Regions from separate parts of the Tumebacillus algifaecis genome, predicted to be linked through region 3. Evidence: riboswitches for the same ligand, from Rfam matches in the RefSeq annotation. Region 3 holds a riboswitch; each other region holds the start of a gene.
The links. A riboswitch is a leader RNA that binds a small molecule or an ion and turns the genes downstream of it on or off. The one in region 3 is predicted to bind S-adenosylmethionine.
Positions count from the first base shown of each region.

Region 1 (6,248 bases), 510 kb from region 3:
AGGCTCATTTGCAGTAGCATTGTTAGAAGGCAAATTCTGGGTATTCAATCGACTCGACTCCCTTTGAACTTATACAGGTATTCGTGAACCTTGACCTCAATATACACCTTACTCATGAACAAGGAAAGGTTAGCAAAGACCTTAATTGTTCGAAACAACCTCAAACACGGTCAATAACAAGAGTTTGGTTCGGTTTTAGCTGTATTGGATTCATTTGCGCTGTTGTCCTCCGTTTTCCGATTCGGGAATGTTTCGCTTTGATTACACCTCTGTCCCTTCCTCTTCAAAATCATCCGGATTGTCAACAACTACCATCGTTTCCGCATAACCTTGCGCTTGCGGCGGGATATTTTCGAGCATGTCATCTGGGTTATCAAAGGCGATCAGATCGGATTTGCCACCGTCTTTTCGGGTCTGTGCGTTAAAGGGCTTCACGTTAATTCCCCCTTGGCGTGGATTCTCAACGTTTAGAATGCCCAAGATCGTCATCAGGATGCTCCCTGCCTTCGAGTTCCTTCAACTACAATGCCCACCGTTCCCGCTTTTCGTACGGTCGTGCGGAACATAAGAATTGAATCATAATGACGGCGAGTTCCTGCATCTTGCCGCGTTGCTGCTGAAAGCCCTGCACATAGGACAAGCAATGCCAGAGGCACTAGGTCAAAATCACGCCGCTCTCTCACAAAACGATAGATCAGATTGAGAGCAGTATATGACATACCCTAACATCGCAACCTCGACCCTCGCCTAATCTCATAAAATTTGGTCTGCGGGCAATGGTCAACATGCAGAAGCGCACAACGCACCTGTCGTACAACGACGCGTCGGAAAGTGAGACAAAACAAACTGAGCGATCTGAGCAAGTTGAAGATCAACAGGTATAGAAGTTTGAGACTGCTGGTCTGGTCAACATTTGCCATCTGCACGGCTGTCACGCTCAAGGCCATCTGTTGGTGATTGCCAAGGGGATGCACCAACCTGACAAGCGGTCATCAAGCCACAGACACCGAACCACGCACCAAGGTGATCAAGATCGCCACCTAAAATTGCGGTGACCGACTAGCACGATCGAAACAGTTACGCGACATTGGTCGCCGCTTCGCGATCCGGACAAATGCGAACGATCAAGTACGCTACCCCATTCGCAACGCCGAACACGTCAAACGTGCCGAGCGAGATGACCAAATCGTTGACTGCTTCGTCGCCCTTGTCTGCTTCTATCGCCCTTCGATCAGCACCTCGATTTGAAAAACGAGGTGCCGCGATGGATGTTACATTTTTATTTTACTGAAATTTCACGCATAAATCCACTGTGTTCTAACACAGTTTTAAACTTACCTTAGCTCAGTTGAAGCAACGCCCGCTCCAGATCGGCGATCAGATCATCTGGATCTTCCAAGCCGACCGATAGACGGAGCAGGCCGTCTGTAATCCCGCGCTTGTGGCGCTCCTCTTTCGGCATGCCCGAATGCGACATCGAGGCCGGGTAGGAGAGGATACTTTCCACACCACCAAGAGATACGGCGACCAACGGGATTTTGACCTGTTGCATCAACAGCTTGGCACGCTCGGCGCTGCCAGTATCGAACGAAAGTACCGCGCCAGATCGAGTCGATTGCTTCCGGTGCACTTCATGTCCTTGATGAGTGGACAATCCGGGATAAAACACCGCGCTGATCTCTTCGCGCTCTGCAAGCCAGTGCGCGATACGCTCAGCCCCGTCACAGGAGGCGTCCATGCGCACTTTCAACGTCTTGATCCCTCGCTGCAGCAGGAAGCAGTCCTGCGGGCCGAGCACCGCTCCAAACGAATTTTGCAACTGGGCTAGGCGATGCCCCAGCACGCGGTCTTTGGTCACTGCAAGCCCGGCGACCAGATCGGAGTGACCGCCGAGAAACTTCGTTGCGCTGTGTACGACCACGTCGATCCCCACGTCGAGTGGGCGCTGCAGATACGGGGTCTGGAAGGTGTTATCCACAATGGTCAGCAGTCCGTGCTCTTTCGCGATCGCAGCCGCTCCTGCCAGATCGGTGATCTTCAAAAGCGGGTTGGATGGCGTTTCTAACAGTATCCCTTTCGTATTGGGACGGATCGCGACACGAATGTTTTCCAAATCGGTCACATCGACAAATGTTGTCTCGATCCCCAAACGGTTCAGCACGGTGGTCAGCACTCGAAATGTACCGCCGTAGATGTCGTCCGTCGCGATCAGATGATCACCTGCCGAGAACAGCAACAGCGCCGTGGAGATCGCCGCCATCCCCGATGCAAAGGCAAACCCTCGCGTCCCGCCTTCCAGCTCGGCGATCGTCCGTTCCAGCGCGTTCCGCGTCGGATTGCCGGAACGGGCATATTCATACTGCGGTGGATTGTCAGGGTCCTCTTGATGAAACGTCGAGACCTGATAGATCGGTATGGCCGATGCTCCAGTCGTCTGGTCGATCTCATTTCCCGTATGCAAAAGCTGTGTCGCAAATGTCAGTTTTTTCTCCTCGCTCATCTAAGCCAAACTCCCTTCCTATTCAGCCAATTCACGTTCCGACGCGGCGAACGCCTGCGCCATATCTTCGATCAAATCCTCGTAATGTTCAATCCCCACGGACAAACGGAGCAAAGAACTTGTCACACCCAATTCATTGCGAACCGCTTCCGGCACATCAAAATGCGTCTGTCGCGCCGGGTAGGTGATCAGCGACTCGACCCCGCCGAGCGATTCGGCAAAGGCGATCAGGTTCAAATGGCGCAACAGCGGCTCGACCAGCTCCTCACGCACCACCTCAAAAGACAACATCCCACCATAGCCATCCGCCTGCCCGATGTGTACGTCGCGTCCAGGGTGGTTTTCCAATCCAGGGAAATACACCTGCTTGACGCAAGGGTGCCCGGTCAGCCATTTGGCGAGCACCATCGCATTTTCCTGATGTCGATCCATGCGCAGCGCCAACGTCTTCATCCCCCGCATCAACAGCCATGCGTCTTGCGGGCCCAGTGTCGCTCCAATCGAATTTTGCAAAAAGTAGATGCGGTCCGCCAACTCTTGCTCGCGCGCCACCGCCAGCCCAGAAAGCACATCATTGTGCCCGCCGAGGTATTTCGTCGCGCTATGTACGACCACATCGGCTCCCAGTGTCAGCGGTCGTTGCAGATAGGGCGTCATAAACGTATTGTCTACGATGGTCAGCAACCCGTTTCTTTGGGCCACGCCGATGATCGCCTGCAAATCGCTGATTCGCATCGTCGGATTGGTCGGCGTTTCAAGAAAAATCGCTTTGGTGTTCTCCTGCACCGCAGCTTCAACCTTCTGCCAGTCACCTGTATCGACAAACGTCGTCGTGATGCCCTGACGCGGCAAAATCTGCTCCAGCAGGCGGTAAGTGCCTCCGTATAGATCATGAGAGACCAGCAGATGATCTCCTTGCCCAAACAACCCGAGCACTCCGGCGATCGCCGCCATTCCCGAACTGTACGCAAATCCCTGTACCCCGCCTTCCAGCTGTGCGATCGCGTCTTCCAGCGTCTGCCTAGTCGGATTTTTCGTCCGCGTGTAATCAAATCCTGTGCTCTCGCCAAGCCGCGGATGACGATACGTGGTCGAAAGATAGATCGGCGACGAAATCGCGCCGGTTTTTTCTGCTTTATTGTTGCCAATTTGAGCCAAACAAGTATCTGGATGCAATCTGATTTCCTCCTCAAGCAAAAAGACCTCTCTCAGAATTGAGAAAGGTCTTTGATAGCTACAAAGAGCGCTTTCTCTCATCTTTCAGGTTGCATAAACAACCTGTTGGAATTGGCACCGTGCACGAAATATCGTGTCGGTTGCCGTGGCATCGTCGGGCCAGTCCCTCCGCCTACTCTTGATAAGAGAACTATTTGCTGTTGTTGTTTGATACTAAATGTAGCCTCAGTTGTGCTCGGCTGTCAAGTATATTTTGTCAGTCATACTGCGCACTTGCGCACGACACACTAGACCTGATGCAACCTGCTTTTTGGGAGAAAGGACTGACACCATGGCCGCGACGAAACCGAAAAAAGCGATTCATTTCCTTCCCTTGTTCGCGTTGGCAACCGTACCGCTGATCATGGTGCTTGGCAACTCGATGCTGATCCCAATCCTCCCTCAGATGCAAGAGGAGATCGGCATATCCAAATTCCAAGCTTCCTTGGTCATCACGCTGTTCTCTGTCCCAGCTGGGGTGATCATCCCGCTGGCCGGCTTTCTCTCCGACCGTTACACAAGAAAAGTTGTCATCATTCCGGCCTTGCTCCTGTATGGAGCAGGAGGCGTTGTCGCCGGAGTGGCTGCCTGGCTGATGGACCAACCTTATGCAGTGATCATGGCTGGACGCGTCTTGCAAGGTCTCGGGGCGGCGGGGACAGCTTCGATCGCGATGGCGCTGGCTGGAGATCTCTGGAGCGGTGCTTCGCGCGCCAAGGCGCTTGGCATCATCGAAGCTTCGAACGGATTAGGCAAAGTGCTGTCACCGATCATCGGCTCTTTGATTGCACTCTTGTTCTGGTACGCCGCATTTTTCGCGTTTCCCATCATCTGTATCCTTTCGGCCGCACTGGTCTATTTTTTCGTCAAAGAACCAAAGAAAAGCGGCTCGAAACAATCGCCAAAAGAGTATATCGGCGCTTTGAAAAAAACATTCAAGGCGCAAGGTAAATGGCTGCTCACCGCCTATTTGGCAGGTTCGATCGCACTTTTTATCCTATTTGGCGTCCTCTTTTATATCTCGCAGATCCTCGAAGAAAAATACAAGGTTGCCGACCTGATGCGCGGCCTGATCCTGTCCATTCCACTGCTGGCGATGTGCACGACCTCACTGGTGACGGGCGCGAAGATCAAAAAGAACATGCGGTTGATGAAGATTTTGATCGTATCCGGACTGGCGCTGATCGGCGTTCCGCTGGCGATCGCCGCCTTTTTCAACAACCCGTATGTGTCGCTCGGCCTGCTCGTCGTCTCCGGGATCGGCACCGGACTGGTCCTGCCCTGCCTGAACACGATGATCACCTCCGCCGTACAGAAAGCGGAGCGCGGGGCGGTCACAGCGCTTTATGGCAGCGTGCGTTTCCTCGGCGTCGCGGCGGGCCCCCCGATCTTCGGCGCTTTGATGGACACTCCGAAGATCATGTTTTCGATCATGGCCGCTTTGGCTGGTGTCTGTGCGGTGATGGCTTTCTTCCTGATCCAGGTCGGTACAGAGGGTGGCGGTAGCAATCCCGAACGGTATGAACAGATTGCCCAACAACAAAAGCTTCTGACGCGAAGAAAAGCGCGGGCGTAATCACACGCCCGCGCTTTCGTTGAGCTTTGAGCTTTGAGCTTTGAGCTTTGAGCTTTGAGCTTTGAGCTTTGAGCTTTGAGCTTTCCAGCATCACGTTTCGACTGTTGCTAGCGGACAGAGGAGACGTTCTCAGGCGAAGACGAGATGCATTTGATGGGAGCCGTCAACATCGGCTCCCTTTTTCTTGCAGTTTCAGCTCGTACTAGGACTTGTGTTTGCTGGCCGTATCGCGCTCCCCTTACATCCCTTGTTTTCGAGGATTGTACACCCTTCACCATCAGCAATCCTTTTTCATACGATGCTAGAGCCTACTACCCGCTGGTTACCCTCGGGAAAGAGAAAGGAGCCGGAAGGTATGCGTTCATCGTTCGAACGTGCTTGGGATGACATCTTGCGTGATCCGCTGCCTGGTCGTCTCGCCAAACCGCGAACGACCAGCGGCCTTACCATGTTGATCGATACAGGTCTCGGCCTGACTGAGACTTATGATCTGGTAGAGTTGTCCGGTCCCTATATCGATTTTGTCAAATTGGGATTTGGCACTTCGAAACTGTATCCTGTGCCCGTGTTGCGTGACAAAATTTCCTTTTTACAAACTCACCACATCGAAGTCTACCCTGGCGGAACCTTCCTCGAAGCAGCCATTTTGCAAAACAGGTGGCAACCGTTTCTGGAACGCTGTCTCGACCTCGGATTTCAGACCGTAGAAGTGTCGGATGGAACGATCCCGCTCGCGCCGGAAAAGCGATCAGAGATCATCCGCTACGCGACTCATCAGGGGTTGAAAGTGATCACCGAAGTAGGTAAGAAGGAGGACGGCCTCCACCTCCCCGTCGAGACACAGTTGCAACTGATCGATGCTGACTTGCAGGCGGGTGCCTTCAAAGTGATTCTGGAAGGGCGTGAATCAGGCAAGTCGGTCGGTTTCTTTGCAGAGGACGGTTCGATCCGCCAAGA
Region 1 covers NZ_CP022657.1:2,056,571-2,062,818, reverse strand. The annotation lists gene CIG75_RS09305 (Glu/Leu/Phe/Val family dehydrogenase) at 1-33, opposite strand, end outside; gene CIG75_RS20685 (hypothetical protein) at 262-489, opposite strand; gene CIG75_RS09300 (trans-sulfuration enzyme family protein) at 1,340-2,500, opposite strand; gene CIG75_RS09295 (trans-sulfuration enzyme family protein) at 2,519-3,676, opposite strand; SAM riboswitch class I at 3,751-3,864, opposite strand; gene CIG75_RS09290 (MFS transporter) at 4,008-5,291, shown strand; gene comA (phosphosulfolactate synthase) at 5,647-6,248, shown strand, end outside.
Region 1: linked by a shared signal. The riboswitch ahead of CIG75_RS09295 (trans-sulfuration enzyme family protein) and the one ahead of metH (methionine synthase) in region 3 are both predicted to bind S-adenosylmethionine.

Region 2 (6,248 bases), 210 kb from region 3:
GGGAGTGGAGAAACAGTGGCATTGATCGTACAAAAATTTGGTGGCTCTTCGGTCGCCAATCCCGAGCGCATCAAGCGCGTGGCGAGCCGCGTGGCAGAAACGGCGCAATCGGGACAGGGAGTGGTAGTCGTCGTCTCCGCGATGGGCGATACCACCGATGAACTGATCGAACTGGCTGGTAAGCTGTCGGATAACCCGTCAGCACGCGAGATGGATATGTTGCTCACCACAGGTGAGCAGATTTCGTCCGCACTGCTTGCGATGGCAGTACAGAACTTAGGTCTTCACAGCGTCTCGCTGACCGGAGGCATGGCTGGCATTCGCACCGAAGGAGTGCATAGCAAGGCGCGGATCACGGGGATCGATCCGGCGCGCATTCGCCGTGAAGTTGAACAAGGTCGCGTGGTGATCGTTGCAGGCTTCCAAGGCATGAGCGATCAGGGCGACATCACGACGCTCGGGCGAGGTGGCTCAGATACGACGGCTGTGGCGCTGGCAGCAGCGCTCGGCGCTGATCTGTGTGAAATTTACACCGACGTGGACGGCGTATATACGACCGACCCGCGCACGGTGCCAGCGGCGAAGAAACTGGATCGCATCTCGTACGATGAAATGCTGGAACTTGCCAACCTCGGCGCAGGTGTGCTACACCCGCGCGCAGTAGAATTTGCGAAACAATATCACGTGCCGCTGATGGTGCGTTCAAGCTTTACGAAAAACATCGGGACGCTGGTCGAGGAGGAAGCTCAGATGGAACAGGGAATGATCGTCCGTGGGATCGCCCACGACATGAATGTGGTAAAGGTTTCGCTCGTAGGGGTGAAAAGTCGTCTTGGCAACATGCATAGAATTTTTCAATCGCTAGCCGAGTCGTCTGTCAACGTGGACATCATCGTCACTTCGGTCGCACATGAAGGCGTTTCGGACATCTCCTTTACGATCGATCACGATGATCTGAGCAGAGCGCTCCCGGTGTTAAAAGCGTTGGGACCAGAGTTTGGCGGCGCAGATTTTGAACTGGAAGAAGATCTGGCCAAGGTGTCGATCGTCGGGGCAGGAATGATCTCCAACCCAGGCGTCGCGGCTCAGATGTTCGGCGCGTTGGCCGACGCGGGCATCGAAATCAAGATGGTCTCGACTTCGGAGATCAAAGTCTCTTGCGTCATCGAGAAAGCGCGGGCGCATGACGCAGTGCGCGTCTTGCATACCTCTTTTGGGATGGACGGTGCGGAATCGGTCGTCGTCTCCGGATTGAACGCAGCCGAATAAAAGAGAAAATTGACAACGAACGATTCGCATAGTACGATATAGAAAATCTTTTTCTAACCGAATAGTTTATCTCTTATCGAGAGTGGCGGAGGGACTGGCCCTTTGAAGCCCGGCAACCTCGCTTGTGTACCGACACAAGCGGTATGGTGCTAAATCCAGCAGACTGTGATGGTCTGACAGATAAGAGGTGTGGAGCTATAAATGCTACCCCCTCTTCAATTAGAAGCGGGGGTTTTTGTTGTGTCCTGATCGGATCGCTCAAGGCCCCTGTAAAACGAAACGGAGTGAGAGCAACATGGCAGGGAGCAACCAGAATTTCGCTCGCAACACACGAGTTGGACAACGGATAGGGGAGGCCGCTTTGTACGAGCAAATGAGGACACAAGGAGGAGAAATAGAGGTCACTGTCGTATCAGCGAGAGTAAAGACTACAGTAGATCTACTTAAATCAGTGAAACGGAACGATCGATCTTGCGCTCGCGATCTTGTGCGGGTAGGGGCAGGGCACGTTTTGCCGATGCGGATGCGCGCGACCATCCACGATGACCGACACACTTGGGTCGGGGTCGGAAAGGAGGGCGCGTGACGATGCAAACGGCAGCGATTGGGGAGATCGGCCTCGAATGCGGCGTGTCACTTCCTGCTGTGGAGATCGCCTATGAAGCGTACGGAACGTTAAATGAGCGTGGCGACAATGCGATTCTGATCTGTCACCCGCTGACATTGGATGCGCAGGCAGACGTGTGGTGGCAGCCGCTGATCGGGCCGGGCAAGGTGTTGGATACGAGGCGCTACTATGTGATTTGCTCCAATGTGCTTGGCGGCTGTGCGGGCTCGACCGGGCCACAGGCGCACCGTCCATTTCCACTGATCACGATTCGTGACATGGTGCGCGCGCAAAAGCAGTTGCTCGACCGACTCGGTGTGAAGCTGTTGCAGTTGGTGCTCGGCGGTTCGATGGGCGGCCTGCAGACGATCGAGTGGGCGGTGACCTATCCGTCTTTTGTCAAACGCTGTGCCCCGATGGCCACTTCAGGTCAGTTGTCTGCACTCGCTATCGGCTACAACCATGTGATGCGCTCGGCGATCGAGAACGACCCGGTGCACGGACTTGCGCTCGCCAGAAAAATTGGCATGATCACCTACCGATCCTTTGAGCTTTTCGAAGCTCGTTTCGGACGCGAGATCAAGCAGGAGGACGCATCCCTTCAGGATACATGGTTCCAGATCGAAAGTTACCTTGAACACATGGGTGACAAGTTGAACGGACGCTTTGATGTAAACTCCTATCTCTGTTTGCTAAAAGCGATGGATTTGCACGATATTGGGCGCGGCCGCGGTGGAGCGGTTGCAGCGCTGGAGCGGATCGAGGCTGAGGTGCTCTGGGTCGGGATTGACACCGACCACCTCTACCCGCCGCAGGAACAACGGATGTGGGCGGAGCGCCTGCGCCAATCTGGAAAACAGGTGACGTACTGCGAACTGAGTTCACCGTACGGTCACGATGCTTTTTTGGTAGAAGGTCAGCAGTTGAGCAAGTTCATAACAGATTTCTTACGCGAAACGGGAGGGAATTGACGATGATTCAAAAACAAGCACAAAAACAGGTAAAGGTCGGTTTGCTGGGATTAGGAACGGTTGGCGGTGGGGTGTATAAGACCCTTTTAAAAAACAGAGACACAATTCTGACCCGCACAGGCTGTACTGTGGAAGTGGTCAACGTCCTCGTCCGCGACCGTGGGAAAGAGCGTGGCTTTGCGATCGATCCAAGCGTGCTGACCCTTGAACCGCAGGAACTGCTCAGCGACGAGCAGATCGACATTTATATTGAAGTAATCGGTGGCTTGCATCCGGCCAAGGAGATCATCGAACAGGCGTTGAACAGCAAGCGACATGTGATCACCGCCAACAAAGAACTGATGGCGAAACACGGAGCGGAGCTGTTGCGATTAGCACATCAAAACGGAGTCCATCTGTTATTTGAAGCTAGTGTGGCAGGCGGCATTCCGGTGATCCACATGCTGCAAGGCTACCTCACCGCCAACCGTGTGCACGAGATCTCTGGAATTCTGAACGGCACGAGCAACTACATATTGACCGAGATGAGTAAAACGGGGCGCAGTTTCCCAGAGGTGCTGTCTGAAGCGCAGAGTTTGGGCTATGCTGAAGCGGACCCAACCTCCGATGTGGAAGGGTTTGATGCTGCGTACAAATTGGCGATCTTGACCAACCTCGCCTATGACACCTGCGTTGATGTCGCACAGATCGACCGCCAAGGGATCTCGGAGATCAGCGGGCACGACTTGAAGCTTGCCGAGCAATTGGGCTACACGGTGAAATTGATCGGCCATGCGCATGAGCAGGATGGAGCGCTGCGACTTTCGGTGCGCCCGAGCCTGCTTGCGGGGAGCCATCCGCTGGCTCGCGTCGATGATGTGTTCAACGCGGTCACACTGCGTGCCGATGTGGTCGGCGACTTGACGCTGATCGGCCGCGGTGCAGGGGAGTTCCCGACGGCGAGCGCTGTGATCGAAGACCTGACCACTCTGCTGACACAGGGCGAGAACATCCGCCGCCCGAACTGGGATCGCGTTCAGACAGCTGCCTCCCATGCTGAACCGAAGGTGGGCAACTTTTATCTGTCCTGTACGGGCTGTCCGACCCAGACCGATTCGATTGGCCAAGCGATTCAAGCAGGAATCACAACACTTGGCGGGATTCTCGCAGACTATCAATCGATCGAAACGACAGAGCGCCTGCACCAAGCGTGGCTCTTAGGAGGCGTAACAGAAGAGCAGGTGAACGCTTTGATTGAAAATGTCGCGCAAATCGCCCCAGAGCCGCCGATCACGCTCCTTTTGCGTGTTGAAGGAGAAATTAGCACAGGTGTAAAATGGGAGACAGAAGCTTCGGGACTCGAAAAAAATCCCCGCTATGCGTAAAAATTGGCCGAATCGCGCACCGTAAACACAGTGACTCTCAGAAATTGCTTCGAAACTTGTCGGATTTGACAGTTTCTTGACATTCCTTCTATTGAAACAGTACAATTTATGGTGCATTGATTCGGCCGCCCCTGCCCCTCCGGGAAATTGGACGGGACGGTCAAAGTAAAAAAAGGGGGCACCGTATCGCACTGTAAGGGGAGTTTGGAGAGTCGGGCATGTGAGAATCCGTGCATGCCACCAGAGAAAAAGCAACTGTGAATCAATCATTCACAGGTATCTTGGAAGGAGGATCGACACGTGGCCAACAAACAGGCTAGCCGAGAGTTTTTATTTCGCCGGTTGCACTCACTGCTCGGTGTAATTCCGGTCACTTTGTTCCTGATCATGCATCTGAGCATCAACTCGTTCGCCACTAAAGGCGAGCAAGCGTTCAATGACAAGGTGGGCGTACTGGAGAGCATTCCCTTTTTGCCGTTTATTGAATTCGTTTTCATCCTGCTGCCGTTGATCTATCACGGCGTCTACGGCATGTATGTCGCATACACATCTGGCTATAACGCATCGAAGTATTCCTGGGGCCGCAATGTAATGTTTACGTTGCAACGCATCACCGGGGTCTTCACTTTCATCTTTGTGATCTGGCACCTTTGGACGACCCGTTTTTCGGGCGACGCTCCGTCTTTTGACATGGTCGTACAGATCGTGACCAGCCCGGTTGGGTTCTGGTTTATGATCATCGGTACGGTAGCATCTGTGTTCCACTTGGCAAACGGCCTGTGGGGCTTCTTCATTCACTGGGGCATCACGGTTGGCCCGCGCGCGCAACGTGTTTCCGCGTATGTGCTGATGGGTCTGTTCGTCGTGCTGTCCGCAGTCGGCATCGCAGCACTGAATGCTTTCCAAGCAGCAGTAGCGTAAGTTAGCCTAAGGGAGGAAACGCAATGAGTAACCAACGTGTTGTGATCGTCGGCGGTGGCCTTGCGGGCCTGATGGCGACCATCAAGGTTTGCGAGGCCGGGATTCCGGTCGATCTGTTCTCGTTAGTACCTGTAAAACGTTCTCACTCCGTCTGTGCACAAGGCGGGATCAACGGCGCCGTCAACACCAAAGGTGAAGGCGACTCGCCGTGGGAACATTTTGATGACACCGTGTACGGTGGCGACTTCCTCGCCAACCAACCGCCGGTTAAAGCGATGTGTGACGCAGCGCCTGGCATCATCCATCTGATGGACCGCATGGGCGTTATGTTCAACCGCACTCCGGAAGGATTGCTCGACTTCCGCCGTTTTGGCGGTACCAAGCATAGCCGCACTGCATTTGCAGGCGCGACCACCGGTCAGCAGCTCTTGTATGCACTCGATGAGCAAGTGCGCCGCTTCGAATCCCAAGGTCTCGTACAAAAGTACGAAGGCTGGGAGTTCGTACAGGCTGTTGTCGATGAGGAAGGGGTCTGCCGCGGTATCGTGGCTCAAGACCTGCGCTCGATGGAGATCCAATCCTTCGTCGGTGATGCTGTCATCCTCGCGACAGGCGGCCCTGGACTTGTATTTGGCCGTTCTACCAACTCGATCATCAACACCGGTACCGCCGCTTCGGCTGTGTACCAACAAGGTGTAAAATATGCAAACGGTGAGTTCATCCAGATTCACCCGACGGCGATCCCAGGCGATGACAAACTGCGCCTGATGTCCGAGTCTGCGCGCGGTGAAGGTGGCCGCGTCTGGACGTACAAAGACGGTAAACCGTGGTACTTCCTCGAAGAAAAATACCCGGCATATGGCAACCTCGTGCCGCGCGACATCGCGACTCGCGAGATCTTCCACGTCTGCGTCGATCTCGGTCTTGGCATCGACGGCGAGAACATGGTATACCTCGACGTTTCTCACATTCCGAAAGAAACACTTGACGTCAAACTGGGCGGCATCATGGAAATCTACGAGAAATTTGCCGGCGATGACCCGCGCAAAGTCCCGATGAAGATCTTCCCGGCTGTTCACTACTCGATGGGCGGCATGTGGGTTGACTACAACCAGA
Region 2 covers NZ_CP022657.1:1,753,934-1,760,181, forward strand. The annotation lists gene CIG75_RS07720 (aspartate kinase) at 16-1,269, shown strand; SAM riboswitch class I at 1,340-1,456, shown strand; gene metX (homoserine O-acetyltransferase MetX) at 1,858-2,847, shown strand; gene CIG75_RS07735 (homoserine dehydrogenase) at 2,850-4,211, shown strand; gene CIG75_RS07740 (succinate dehydrogenase cytochrome b558 subunit) at 4,512-5,132, shown strand; gene sdhA (succinate dehydrogenase flavoprotein subunit) at 5,156-6,248, shown strand, end outside.
Region 2: linked by a shared signal. The riboswitch ahead of metX (homoserine O-acetyltransferase MetX) and the one ahead of metH (methionine synthase) in region 3 are both predicted to bind S-adenosylmethionine.

Region 3 (6,248 bases):
GACGTTTCCTTTCAAACCGAGGTGCTTGCCGAGCAGCATCCGCAGGTTGAGGTACGGTTGAAGGTGGGAGATCGGATAATCGCGCAACACGTGACGCTCAAAGTCGGGAGCTGGGATGATCGGGTGGTGATGGGTGATCGAAGAGCGCACCGACTCGCTCGGCGCGGTGACAGCCGCTTGCTCTACCGTTTCCAGCGTTTGTGAGAGCGCAGCTTCGCGTTGTTTTTGGGCGAGTCGTTCGCGCTCTTCCGGCTTACAAAGACGGTTGGCGATGTCGAGGCCGTCCATCGCATCTTTGGCAAAGAGCACCAGCCCTTTGTATTCCGGCGCGATGCGGTTTGACGTAAACTTGCGGGTCAGGGCGGCACCGCCGACGAGCAGGGGCACATCGATGCCTGCTGCACGCAAATCTTGTGCGGTGATCACCATCTGCTGCGCCGATTTGACGAGCAGACCGGAGAGGCCGATCGCATCGGGCTGTTCGAGGCGAGCCGCTTGGATCAATTGATCTGGTGGAACTTTGATCCCGAGGTTGACCACATGAAATCCGTTGTTGGAGAGGATGATTTCCACGAGGTTTTTACCGATGTCATGCACGTCGCCTTTGACGGTGGCGAGCAAGATTTTGCCTTTGTGTGATCCATCCTGTTTTTCCATGTACGGTTCGAGGAAGGCGACGGCCGCTTTCATCACTTCAGCGCTCTGTAGCACTTCCGCGACGATCAGTTCGTTTTGGTTGAACAGCCGCCCGACCTCTTCCATCCCTGCCATCAGCGGTCCGTTGATAATTTCCAGTGGCGGGTAGTTTTGAAGCGCTTCTTCGAGGTCGGCGATCAATCCTTCCTTGCTGCCCTCTACCACGTAGTTGCCGAGGCGCTCTTCCAGCGTCATGTTGGAGACGGCGACCGTCTGCGTCACTTTTTTCTCCCGATAAAACGCGGTGAACTGCGCCAATTTTTCATCGGTGATGTGGAAGAGCAGGTCTTCGGACAGCGTGCGCTCCTCTTCTGGGATCGAGGCATAGCGCTCCAGTTTTTCGGAGTTGACGATCGCATAGTCCAGCCCTGCTTTGGTGCAGTGGTAGAGAAAGACGGCGTTCAACACTTCGCGCCCTGCGGCCGGAAGTCCGAAGGAAACGTTGGAGACGCCAAGGATCGTCTGGCACTCCGGCAGCGCTGCTTTGATCAGACGGATGCCTTCGATCGTCTCTTTTGCGGAACCGATGTACTGCTCATCGCCGGTGCCGCACGGGAAGACGAGCGGGTCGAAGATCAGGTCTTGCGGGTTCAGACCGTACTTGCCGACGAGCAGGTCGTAGGAGCGTTTGGCCACTTCCAATTTGCGTTCGCGGGTAACCGCCATGCCCTGCTCATCGATGGTGCCCACCACCACGGCGGCGCCGTATTTTTTGATCAGCGGCACAACTTCCGCAAATTTTGCTTCGCCATCTTCGAGGTTGATCGAGTTTAAGATCGCTTTGCCTTGCGAGTATTTCAGGGCGAGGTCAAAAACGGTCGGGTCGGTCGAGTCGATCATCAGCGGCGTTTTCACTTTTTTGGTCACGAAGTTAAGGAACGCGCTCATATCTTGGTGCTCATCGCGGTCGGGGTCTTGCAGGCAGACGTCGATCACATGCGCACCCTTTTTGACTTGGGCGCGAGCGACTTCAGAAGCTTCCTCATATTTGCCTTCGACGATCAAGTTGCGAAATTTGCGCGAACCGAGCACGTTGGTGCGCTCACCGACGATCAGCGGGCGGTTGTCCGGTTCGATGAACAGCGCTTCGATGCCGGAGACGGCCGGAGCGTGATGCGGATTGCTGACCCGAGGCGGGAGGTCTTGTAGCGCTTCGTGAATCGCGCGGATATGGTCAGGCGTCGTGCCGCAGCAGCCGCCTGCCACGTTGAGCCAGCCTTGTTCTGCGAAGCCGCGCAGCTTTTTGGCAAGCCCAATCGGCGATTCGTGGTAGTGGCCGTTTTCGTCGGGAAGCCCGGCGTTCGGGTAGCAGGAGACGGCGCACTGGGCCAGGTCGGACAGCGAGCGCAGGTGGTCGCGCATGAACTCAGGTCCGGTGGCGCAGTTCAGTCCGATGGATATCGGTTTTACATGCTCAAGCGAGATATAGAACGATTCGATGTTCTGTCCGGCAAGCGTCGTGCCCATCGGTTCAATCGTGCCGGAGATCATCACCGGAAGCTCTTGTTGCAACTCTTGAAACGCAAGGCCGAGGCCAATGCTGGCAGCTTTTACGTTCAGCGTGTCTTGGATGGTTTCTAACAGCAACACGTCAGCACCCGCTTGAACCAGCGCGCGGGCCTGAACCGCATACGTTTCGACCAGTTCGTCAAACGTGATGCCGCCCGTGACAGACAGCGCCTTGGTGGTCGGTCCGATCGCACCGGCCACATAGCGCGGCCACTCCGGAGTTGAGAACTTATCTACAGCTGCGCGGGCGAGGCGCACCGCTTCGCTGTTGATCAGTTCGGTCTTGTCTTGAAGGTCGTATTCGGCGAGGACGAGTGAGGTCGCACCAAATGTGTTCGTTTCAATGATGTCGGCGCCTGCTTCCAGATATGCTTCATGAATTTTCTGAATCACATCGGGGCGGGTCAGGACGAGATTTTCATTACAACCGTCTAGATCCTCACCGCCAAAATCGTCTGGGGTCAGGTTTTCCTGTTGCAGCATCGTACCCATCGCTCCGTCGAGGATGAGGATTTTGCGGGTGAGTTGGGTTTGAATCGGTACTCGGCTCTGGCTCATAGGAAAGCTGCCTCCTTTGCTTTACATACAAAAAAACCTCTTCTCGGGCATTCCAAGAAGAGGGTAGCGTTCCATTTGCATACGTGTCCTCTCTTATCTGCCAAAGCGCATAGCTTTGCTGGAATTAGCACCTGTAACACGGTTGCCGAGGCTTCGCAGGGCCAGTTCCCTCCGCCTCTCTGGATAAGAGTTCAAGTCATTTTGTTGTTGGACTGATACTATCACCTTTGAAACGTATGTGTCAATGGATTGTTTTATGTTCGTCCGCATAGAGATGAGTACAGGGAAAGGAGGAAGCGGAATGGCGATGAAGATTCGCGGCGCGAAGAAGCGAGTCAACTGGCGCTTTATTTTCTTTGCCCTGCTCGTCATGTTCGTGTTTTCGATCGTGCAGTCGATCTACTTTGTGGAGCACAATCTGCACCCCACTTTTGTTAAAATCGCGGAGGAGAACTCGCGGCATATCGCGACGGAGGCGATCAACAACTCGATTGCGGAGCGGATTTCGGAGGAGACGAACTACAACAAATTGGTCGATTTGAAAACGAATGCTGGCGGCAAGGTGACCGCTGGGTATTTTAACATGATTGAGGCGTCGCGCATTCAAAACGATGTGACCAAAAGCATTCAGACGGTCCTGCACAGCCTACAGGAGAAAAAGTTGTACATTCCGGCTGGGCAGGCGTTTGGCTCCGCCTTTCTATCTCAGTTCGGACCTGATATTCCGGTGACGATCAAGCCAGTCGGAACGATCAAATCCGAAATCGGCTGGGAGACGCGGGATCAGGGAATCAATCAGACGGTGCACATCTTGTATCTGGATATCAATGTGCATACGTCTGTCATCATTCCGTTCTCAACCACGCCATCCGACGTGCGGACGAAAGTGCCGATCGCCTACGTGTTTCTGGTGGGCGAGGTACCGCAGATGGTTTTCAATGCGAAAGGGGAAACGATCGGCCAGACGACCTCCAGCCAAGGGATGCCGATGCCTTCCATTCAACTGCCCAAGCTGAATGATGACGACGAGGAGGAATAGCAACGTGTACGGCGCGGGAAAAGATGGTACGATAGTGTCAGTATGATCGAGGCAGGAGGACATCGCGATGGACAGGGAAGCAATAATCGCAGCAGCGGAACAATTTGTACAACAGGAATTGGGCTCGGACAGCTCCGGTCATGACTACTGGCACATCTTTCGCGTCTGGCAGACAGCGAAGAAGATCGGGCAGGTAGAAGGAGCAGACCTCTTCATCGTCGAACTGGCTGCGCTGTTGCATGATCTGGCCGATGAGAAGCTTAACGAGAGCGAGGCGGCCGGGCTCGCCAAGGTGCGCGGTTGGCTGGAAGCGCAGGACGTGGCAGTAGAAGAGGTAGATCATGTGATGGAGATCATCTCGACGATGTCTTTTAAAGGTGGGAACAAGCCGGGCATGCGGACGCTGGAAGGGGCGGTGGTGCAGGATGCGGACCGCCTCGATGCGCTGGGTGCGGTCGGAATCGCCCGCACGTTTGCCTATTCGGGGGCAAAAGGGCAGTTGCCCCATGATCCGCAGCTCAAGCCGCGCACCGACATGACGGCGCAGGAATATCGCCAAGGCAAGTCTACCGCGATCAACCATTTCTATGAAAAGCTGCTAAAGTTAAAAGAGTTGATGAACACCGCTTATGGTCGTCAGATGGCCGAGGGGCGGCATCGGGTGATGGAAGCGTTTTTGGAACAGTTTTACGCGGAATGGGAGGGGCAGCGGTGAGCAAAAATGCGCGCTGCGAATAGAATGAAAGTAGAGATGTAACATAGGTCACATACTTCGCTTTCCACGATGCCTATACTAAGTGTAAAATAAATACAAGATGCGGCGCATCACATCGCATGAGTCGGAATTCTTCCGCCTATACTAGTTGTGTATGCGCAGTTATCTCATTTGGAAGAACGAAATGGAGGCTACTCAAAATGGAAGATCTTCGCGCACGCGTTCAAGAAGCGCTTGACAAAGTCCGCCCGGGTCTGCAAGCAGACGGCGGCGACGCAGAATTGGTAGAAGTTGCTGATGGGATCGCAAAAATTCGTATGACCGGCGCTTGCGGCGGTTGCCCGATGTCCACGATGACCCTGAAAATGGGAATCGAGCGTACGATCCGCGCAACTGTACCGGAAATCACAGAAGTAGTCGCAGTCTAAATCTTTTTACTGTACGGAGGTATGAACCATGGCATCTGACGCAATCTTGACCATCACCGATGCGAATTTTGCAGAAACGATCAAGAACTCGGAGACTCCGATCTTGGTTGATTTCTGGGCAACTTGGTGCGGCCCGTGCCGCATGCTCGCTCCGGTACTTGAAGATGTATCAACAGAAACAGCTGGCAAGCTGTCGATCGGTAAGCTGAACATCGACGAAAACCAAGCGACCACCCAACAATTTGGCGTTATGTCCATCCCGACGATGCTCGTCTTCAAAGGCGGCGAAGTCGTGAAGACGATCGTGGGCTACAAGTCCAAAAACGACCTGCTTAACGAGCTGGAATCTGTAATTTAAGTGGGACATCCAACAAGGCACCGTGCAAACGGTGCTTTTTTGGTGTGATCTGCGCGAAAATGCGCAAAAGAAAACACCGTTGCCTCGTGGCAGCGGTGTTTTTGTGTGATTGGTGCTTAGAGTTTGGAGAAAGCGCGATCAGCTCCGAGCAAGGTGGAGGCGATGTCTTCTGGTGTGTGGGCTGTGGAGATGAACCAAGCCTCGTATTTTGAAGGTGCAAGCAGGATACCTTCTTCCAATAAAAGGTGGAAGAAGCGGGCAAATTTTTCACCGTCTGCCTGTTTCGCATCGTCATAGTTTTTCACTTCTTGGTCGGTAAAGTACATCGCAAACGCTCCGCCAACGCGGTTGACTGTGACTTTGTGCCCATATTTGCGCGCCGACTGCATCAAACCGCTTGCCAGCAGACGACCGAGGTCGCTCATGCGGTCATACGTGCCTGGTTTTTGCAATTCTTCCAAACAGGCGATCCCTGCCGCGATCGACGCGGGGTTGCCCGCCATCGTGCCAGCCTGATAGGCAGGTCCTAAAGGAGCGACCTGCTCCATGATGTCTACGCGGCCACCGTACGCACCGATCGGCAGACCGCCGCCGATGATCTTGCCAAGCGCCGTCATGTCGGGCGTCACGCCGAGCAAATTTTGTGCACCACCATACATGAAGCGGAACGCTGTGATCACTTCGTCATAGATCACCAGCGCGCCATGTTGATGTGTCAATTCGTTAACGCCTTGCAGAAAACCGGACTCTGGCGCCACGATGCCAAAATTGCCGACGATCGGCTCGACCAGCACAGCGGCCACCTGATCGCCCCATTTTTCCAGCGCTGCTTCATATGCTTTGAGATCGTTAAACGGTACGGTGATCACGTCCTCTGCGATCGACTGCGGAATCCCTGCCGAATCGGGAATGCCGAGCGTCGAAGGGCCGGAGCCAGCTGCGACC
Region 3 covers NZ_CP022657.1:1,545,871-1,552,118, forward strand. The annotation lists gene metH (methionine synthase) at 1-2,763, opposite strand, end outside; SAM riboswitch class I at 2,854-2,953, opposite strand; gene yunB (sporulation protein YunB) at 3,065-3,802, shown strand; gene CIG75_RS06795 (HD domain-containing protein) at 3,870-4,517, shown strand; gene CIG75_RS06800 (NifU family protein) at 4,718-4,945, shown strand; gene trxA (thioredoxin) at 4,974-5,303, shown strand; gene CIG75_RS06810 (glutamate-1-semialdehyde 2,1-aminomutase) at 5,420-6,248, opposite strand, start outside.